Regions from separate parts of the Vogesella facilis genome, predicted to be linked through region 2. Evidence: predicted binding sites of a transcription regulator. Region 2 holds the regulator's gene; each other region holds the start of a gene.
What was found. The regulator sigma-54, encoded in region 2, starts transcription at its own class of promoters, with help from an activator protein. The targets are predictions, from matches to a motif close to CTGGCACGCTTCATGCTT.
Positions count from the first base shown of each region.

Region 1: the regulator sigma-54 is predicted to act here: its motif matches at 1,014-1,031, upstream of ACFOLG_RS05730 (pilin).
Region 3: the regulator sigma-54 is predicted to act here: its motif matches at 1,186-1,203, upstream of glnK (P-II family nitrogen regulator).

Region 1 is NZ_JBHRXN010000011.1:63,526-65,792, reverse strand. Features, by position in the region: gene ACFOLG_RS05735 (pilin) at 61-495, opposite strand; gene ACFOLG_RS05730 (pilin) at 534-968, opposite strand; gene bioA (adenosylmethionine--8-amino-7-oxononanoate transaminase) at 1,232-2,267, shown strand, end outside.
Region 2 is NZ_JBHRXN010000032.1:210,875-213,141, reverse strand. Features, by position in the region: gene ACFOLG_RS14635 (PTS sugar transporter subunit IIA) at 1-122, opposite strand, end outside; gene hpf (ribosome hibernation-promoting factor, HPF/YfiA family) at 254-583, opposite strand; gene ACFOLG_RS14625 (RNA polymerase factor sigma-54) at 649-2,079, opposite strand; gene lptB (LPS export ABC transporter ATP-binding protein) at 2,086-2,267, opposite strand, start outside.
Region 3 is NZ_JBHRXN010000003.1:44,376-46,642, reverse strand. Features, by position in the region: gene ACFOLG_RS01685 (ammonium transporter) at 1-756, opposite strand, end outside; gene glnK (P-II family nitrogen regulator) at 792-1,130, opposite strand; gene ACFOLG_RS01675 (accessory factor UbiK family protein) at 1,391-1,675, shown strand; gene ACFOLG_RS01670 (YifB family Mg chelatase-like AAA ATPase) at 1,679-2,267, shown strand, end outside.

The sequences.
Region 1 (2,267 bases), on a different contig from region 2:
CTGATCACCACAAAAAAGGGTGCCACCCGGCACCCTTTATTGAAAACAACATTAAATTAATTAACGGCAGTTAGACGGAACCCATTTTGCTTGCATGGTACCAGAGGCACTGCAGTCCCACACGAATGCACCACCATTAGTTGCCGAAGCAGTCAACACCAGTACTGCTGCATCATCAACAACGCTCTTATAGTCAATAGAAATAATACCCTGACTAGCGGAAGTAGACACGGTAACCGAATCGACTGCATTACCATTAATTTCAGTCGGAGATGCCAGACCTGCTGGACCATTACTTGCTGGGAATACATTATTGGAAGAATAATATTCAGCTATCGCTGTCTTGGCGGCTCCCGCCAGTTGCAGGCCTTCCGATACGTGGGCACGCTTGGTGTAATCCTGATAAGCAGGAATTGCGATCGCGGCAAGAATACCGATAATCGCGACTACAATCATCAGTTCGATGAGGGTAAAACCTTGCTGGGCTCGTTTCATATCAACTCTCCTGAATCACTGCCAATAAAAACGAACCATTAACCCCGGCAGTTGGAGGGCAATAGTTGTGTCAAATTGTTGTCACCTGCACAGCGCCAGCGATATGAGCCGTTCACATCTTCGCCCGGTTCCAACCATACATAGGCACCGCTGGCAACCTTGTCATTCAGTTGCATGCGAATCACAGACACCGCCCCTGAAGGTATTACCCGCAACTCAGTAACCACTTGTCCCCAGTAAGCATTGGGGGCCGACACTCCTGCACTTGCATTCGAGCCTGGCCACACGCTGTTGGTCGCATGGTATTGCTCAACTGCAGTCTTGACCCCTCCAGCCAGGTTGAATGCTTCGGCCAAGTATGCACGCCGGGAATAATTCATATACGCAGACATCGCTAGCGCGGCCAGAATACCGATGATTGCAACAACTACCATCAGTTCTATCAGAGTAAAGCCCACTTGCCTTCGCCACATCAAACTCACTCCTCGAGGCAACCTCTAGGCGGTGCCGGCCTAAATCAGCAATATCCGAGCCAGGCTGTTTTGCCCCTTTAGTCAGCTCAGTTACAGTCAGGTAGTTACAACACCTTACGACAACTTAAGGCCCAGGAGTTGTCAGCCACTCCATGGCTACGAACATAAAATCCTGCCCAAAACTGTCAACAAGTGACAATTTTTGTCAGCCATGGCTAGCCCCGTCTCTGCTAGCATGCCGCAAAATCAGAAGGAATCACCCCATGCCGGATATTTCCAGCCAGTGGCTGCAACGCAGCCGCGCCGCCGTATGGCATCCCTGCACGCAAATGAAACGTCATGAGCAGTTGCCCATCATTCCCATTGCCAGCGGCGACGGCGTCTGGCTGCAGGATTTTGATGGTAAACGATATATAGATGGTATCAGTTCATGGTGGGTGAATTTATTTGGCCATAACCATCCGCGCATCAAGCATGCCATCAAGGAGCAGCTGGATTCGCTGGAGCACGTGATTCTGGCCGGCTTTACCCATCGCCCGGTGGTGGAGCTGTCGGAGAAACTGCAGGCGCTAAGCGGCCTGGGTCATGCCTTTTATGCGTCGGACGGCGCCAGCGCCACCGAGATCGCGCTGAAGATGAGCTTTCACTACTGGCGCAACTGCGGCCAACCTGACAAGCAGCGCTTTGTCAGCCTGCAGCACAGCTACCACGGTGAAACGGCGGGCGCGCTGGCGGTCACCGACGTACCGCTGTTCTCCGCCACCTATGCGCCGCTGCTGCAGACCAATCTGCGCGTGGCCTCGCCGGACGCGCGGCTGGCGCAGCCGGGTGAAAGCGCCGCCGACGTGGCACTGCGTGCGCTGGCCGATGTCAAGGCGCTGTTCCAGCGCGAGGCGGCCGGCATCGCCGCCATCATCGTGGAGCCGCTGGTGCAGGGCGCCGCCGGCATGCTGATGTATGACCCGCTATACCTCACCCGCCTGCGCGCGTTGTGCGACCGCTATCAGGTGCATCTGATCGCCGACGAGATCGCCGTCGGCTTCGGCCGCACCGGCACCCTGTTCGCCTGCGAGCAGGCCGGCATCCGCCCGGACTTCCTGTGCCTGTCCAAGGGCATTACCGGTGGCTACCTGCCGCTTTCCTGCGTGCTGACCCGCGACGATATCTATAAAGCGTTCTACGATGATGATGTCAGCCGCGGTTTTTTGCATTCGCACAGCTATACCGGCAATGCCCTGGCCTGCCGGGCGGCGCTGGAAGTGCTGGCGATTTTTGAAGACGAGGACATCCTGGCGCGCA
Region 2 (2,267 bases):
CGCGCAATGCCGAAACTGTTTTCAACCAAGAGGCCGATCTGTTCGAACAGGCGCTTCTTGCTGGAGATCTCCAGGTCCGCCAGTACGTGCGACTGGGGAAGAATCTTGCCGATCAAGCTCATGATGTCTTTAGGGGCGGAAAAACGTCGGCCATTCTACGCTGAGTCCGCCGTTTTCCATAGCAACAGCGTATCCGAGAGCCAGCAAAAACGGGAGCCTGTGGCTCCCGTTGTTATTTGTGCTGGCGACTGGTTTACAGTGCCGCGTCGGCGGCGTCCGCCTGTGGCGCAATACTACGATGCTCCCCCTGTTTTTCCTTGAACTTCAGTACCTGACGGTCCAGCTTGTCCATCAGGGAATCAATGGCGGCGTACATGTCGGAATCGTTTGCCTCGACATGGATGTCCTTGCCGGCCAGATGCACATTGACCTCCGCTTTTTGTACCAGTTTATCCACGGACAGCGTCACGGTGATGCCGATCACGTTATCGACATGGCGGGTGATGCGTTCCAGTTTGCTCTCGATGAACTCGCGCAGGGACGGGGTAACTTCGAGGTGTAGACCGGTAATTTTGAGGTTCATACCCTGACTCCTTCTGTTAACGATACGGTCGGGCTGGCCGTACCGGGTTTTCGTCGCACTTTTCTTTAAAGTGCTTTGCGAAGGTTAACTGGCGGTATCTGCATAGCTTCACGATACTTGGCTACGGTGCGCCTGGCAACCTGTATGCCCTGTGCCGTGAGGCGGTCGGCGATGGCACTGTCGGATAGCGGTTTCTTGCTGTCTTCGCCGTCGATAATCTGGCGGATATGCGCCTTGATTGCCGTGGCGGAGCATTCGCCGCCGCTATCGGTTTCCAGCGCATTGCCGAAGAAATACTTGAGCTCGAACAGGCCTCGGCTGCACAGCAGGTATTTCTGGGTAGTGACCCTGGAAATTGTCGACTCATGCAGGCCCAGTTCATCCGCGATGTCACGCAGAATCAGGGACCGCATTGCCACTTCACCGTGTTCAAAGAACGCCTGTTGCCTGTCAACGATAGCTTCCGACACTTTCAGAATGGTGTCAAATCGCTGCTGGATGTTTTTCACCAGCCAGCGCGCCTCCTGCAATTGGCCGCTGAGATTATGGCTGCTGTCGCGTTGCTGCAGCATGCCGGCATACAGCTGGTTGACCTGCAGTTTCGGCAGTACCCCGCGGTTGAGCTGGGCGACCCAGCGGCCGCGGCGGCGTACGACGTGGATGTCCGGTACCACGTAGTGGGTCTCGCCCTGGTCGAAGCCGCTGGTCGGACGGGGCCGCAGGGTGGAAATCAGCTGGTGCGCGGCGCGCAGCTCGGCCTCGCCCACGTTCAGCAGCTTCTTCAGGCGCACGAAATCGCGGTTGCCCAGTAGGGCCAGGTGGTCGCGCACCAGGGTGAGCGCCAGCTCGCGCGACGGCGTGGCCGCCGGCAGTGCGGCCAACTGTCGTTGCAGGAACTCGGACAGGTGCAGGCTGCCGATGCCGACCGGTTCGAACTGCAGCAGCAGCTTGCGCAGGTATTCCAGCTCGTCGGTTTCGACCTCCAGCTCCAGCGGCAGGCTGGCGGCAAACTCGTCCAGCGGCGTGGTGAGATAGCCGTCTTCGTCCAGCTCTTCGATCAGCAGCGTCAGCAGCGCGCTGTCGCGGCGGCTCAGCGGCATTTCGCCGATCTGCGCCGCCAGGTGCTCGCGCAGGGTGGGGCGGCACGGGGTGTTGAGAATGGGGTCGAACTCGTCGTCGTCATCGCGGCTGCCACTGCCGGAACCGCTGCCGCTGCCCCAGTCGCCGAGCTCCATTTCGTCGCGCTCGCGCTCGCGTTCCTGCGGGGCTTCCTCGCGGACGTCACCGGGCGTCTCGCTGCTGCCGGGAGCCTCCATCGGCTCGTGCTCGGCCTGGCTGTCGCCGTCGGCGCGCTCCAGCAGCGGGTTTTCCAGCAGGTAGCGCTCCAGCTCGGTGGAGAGGTCGAGCGTGGACATTTGCAGCAGCTTGATCGACTGCTGCAATTGCGGGGTCAGGGTCAGGTGCTGGCTGACTTTGAGCTGCAGGGACTGTTTCATGCCGCTTTACAGGTGGAAGTGCTCGCCAAGGTACACCTGGCGCACCTGCTCGTTGCTGACCAGCTCGGCGGGCAGGCCGGAAGCCAGCACGCGCCCTTCGGAGATGATGTAGGCGCGGTCGCAGATGCGCAGGGTTTCGCGCACGTTGTGATCGGTGATCAGCACGCCGATGCCGCGTTCCTTGAGGA
Region 3 (2,267 bases), on a different contig from region 2:
GAACCAGCCCACCCACAGCATGGAGGCGCCCACCAGGGTCAGCACCAGGTTGTGCGGCGGCATGGCTTCCTTGCCGAAGCCGACACGTTTGCCCAGCACCAGCGCGGCCACCAGACCGGCGATACCGGCATTGATGTGCACTACGGTGCCGCCGGCAAAGTCCAGCACGCCTTTGTCAAACATCCAGCCGCCCGGCGCCCATACCCAGTGCGCCACCGGCACGTATACCAGCAGCGACCACAGCACCATGAACACCAGCATGGAGGAGAACTTCATGCGTTCGGCGAAGGCGCCGGTGATCAGCGCCGGGGTGATGATGGCGAAGGTCATCTGGAACATCATGAACACGCCTTCCGGGATGGTGGCGGCCAGCGGGTGCACGGTCAGCTTGCCGGCATCCTTCAGGTACAGCATGCCGTCCAGCAGCACGCGGTCCAGGCCGCCGATCAGGCTGTTGCCCGGGGTAAACGCCAGGCTGTAGCCGACCACGGTCCACAGCACGGTCATCACCGCGCAGATGGCGAAGCTCTGCATCAGGGTGGCCAGCACGTTTTTCTTGCGCACCATGCCGGCATAGAACAGCGCCAGGCCGGGGATGGTCATGAACAGCACCAGGGCCGTGGAGGTCAGCATCCAGGCGGTATCGCCGGCGCTGATGGTGCTGGTGGCGACCAGGGTCGGCGCACCATCCGCCAGCGCTGGCAGGGCGGTTGCCAGCGCGGCGGCGCCGGCGGCAGCAAGCAGTTTCTTGTCCATATACAGGTTCCCTCTATCGCTCTTGTTGTGCAGATTCAGACGGCGTCGGCGCCGGTCTCGCCGGTACGGATGCGCACCACCTGCTCCAGATCGAACACGAATACCTTGCCATCGCCGATCTTGCCGGTGCGTGCTGCGCTTTCGATTGCCTCGACCACCTGATCCAGCAGTTCATTGGCGATGGCGATTTCCAGTTTTACCTTGGGCAGGAAGTCCACGACATATTCCGCGCCGCGGTAGAGCTCGGTATGGCCTTTCTGACGGCCAAACCCTTTGACTTCGGTAACGGTGATGCCTTGCACACCGATGGCAGAAAGTGCTTCCCGCACTTCGTCAAGCTTGAACGGCTTGATGATTGCACTGACCAGTTTCATGGCGACTCCTCGATAATTGCCGAATGGCTGCGTGGTTGGAGAGACGACGCCAGCTATGCATGAATCGTGCCAGAATAAAATTTCTTTTTATTTCAAGCAACTACCGCATCTTGGTGCATTCTGCCGCGCGGTGCCGAGCCTGTGCACCATTTAGGCGGCGGCCCGTGCGCCGTATTGGTGCGCGGTCGGCTTTGTGCAGTTATAGAGGCTTTTTGCTAAACTCAAACTCTCTCCGTTCATGACAAAGTCAAGGTCGCGCCATGCTCAGCCAGAAACTGTTTGATGAAATCAGCAACAAGATCAGTGAAACCATCGCCGCCAGCCCGGCCAAGGACCTGGAAAAGAACGTCAAGGCCATGATGGCCGCCACCTTTACGCGCATGGATCTGGTGACGCGCGAGGAGTTCGACATCCAGCAAGAAGTGCTGGCGCAGACCCGTGCCCAGCTCACCGCCATGGAGTCGCGCCTGCAGCAGCTGGAAGCCGCGCTGCAGCCGGCTGCGGCCGCCGCGGAAGCCGATACCGACGCGCCGTCGCAAGACTGAGCGATGTCGCTTGCCGTCTGTCTCAGCCGGGCGCTTGCCGGCGTGCATGCGCCGGAGGTGGCGGTAGAGGTCCATCTGGCCAACGGTCTGCCGGCATTTACCCTGGTGGGGCTGCCGGATACCGAAGTAAAGGAAAGCCGCGAGCGGGTGCGCGCGGCGTTGCAGCAATCCGGCTTCGACTTCCCGGCGCGGCGCATCACGGTCAACCTGGCGCCGGCCGACCTGCCCAAGGAGTCCGGCCGTTTCGATTTGCCCATCGCGGTGGCGTTGCTGGCCGCCGGCGGGCAGCTGCCGGCGGAGGTGCTGGCCGGCTATGAGCTGGCGGGGGAGCTGGCGCTGGGCGGGGAGTTGCGCCCGGTGCGCGGCGCCCTGGCGATGGTGGCGGCGGCGCGTGGCAGCGGCCGCAAATTCATCCTGCCCCGGCTTAGTGCACAAGAGGCGGCGCTGGTGCAGGGGGTGGAGATCTTCGCCGCCGATACCCTGTCCGAGGTCTGTGCCCATCTGGCCGGCCTGGCGCAACTGCCGCGCTGTTCCCCGACGTTGGCCACCGGCGAACTGGCCCATTATCCGGATCTGCTGGATGTGCGTGGCC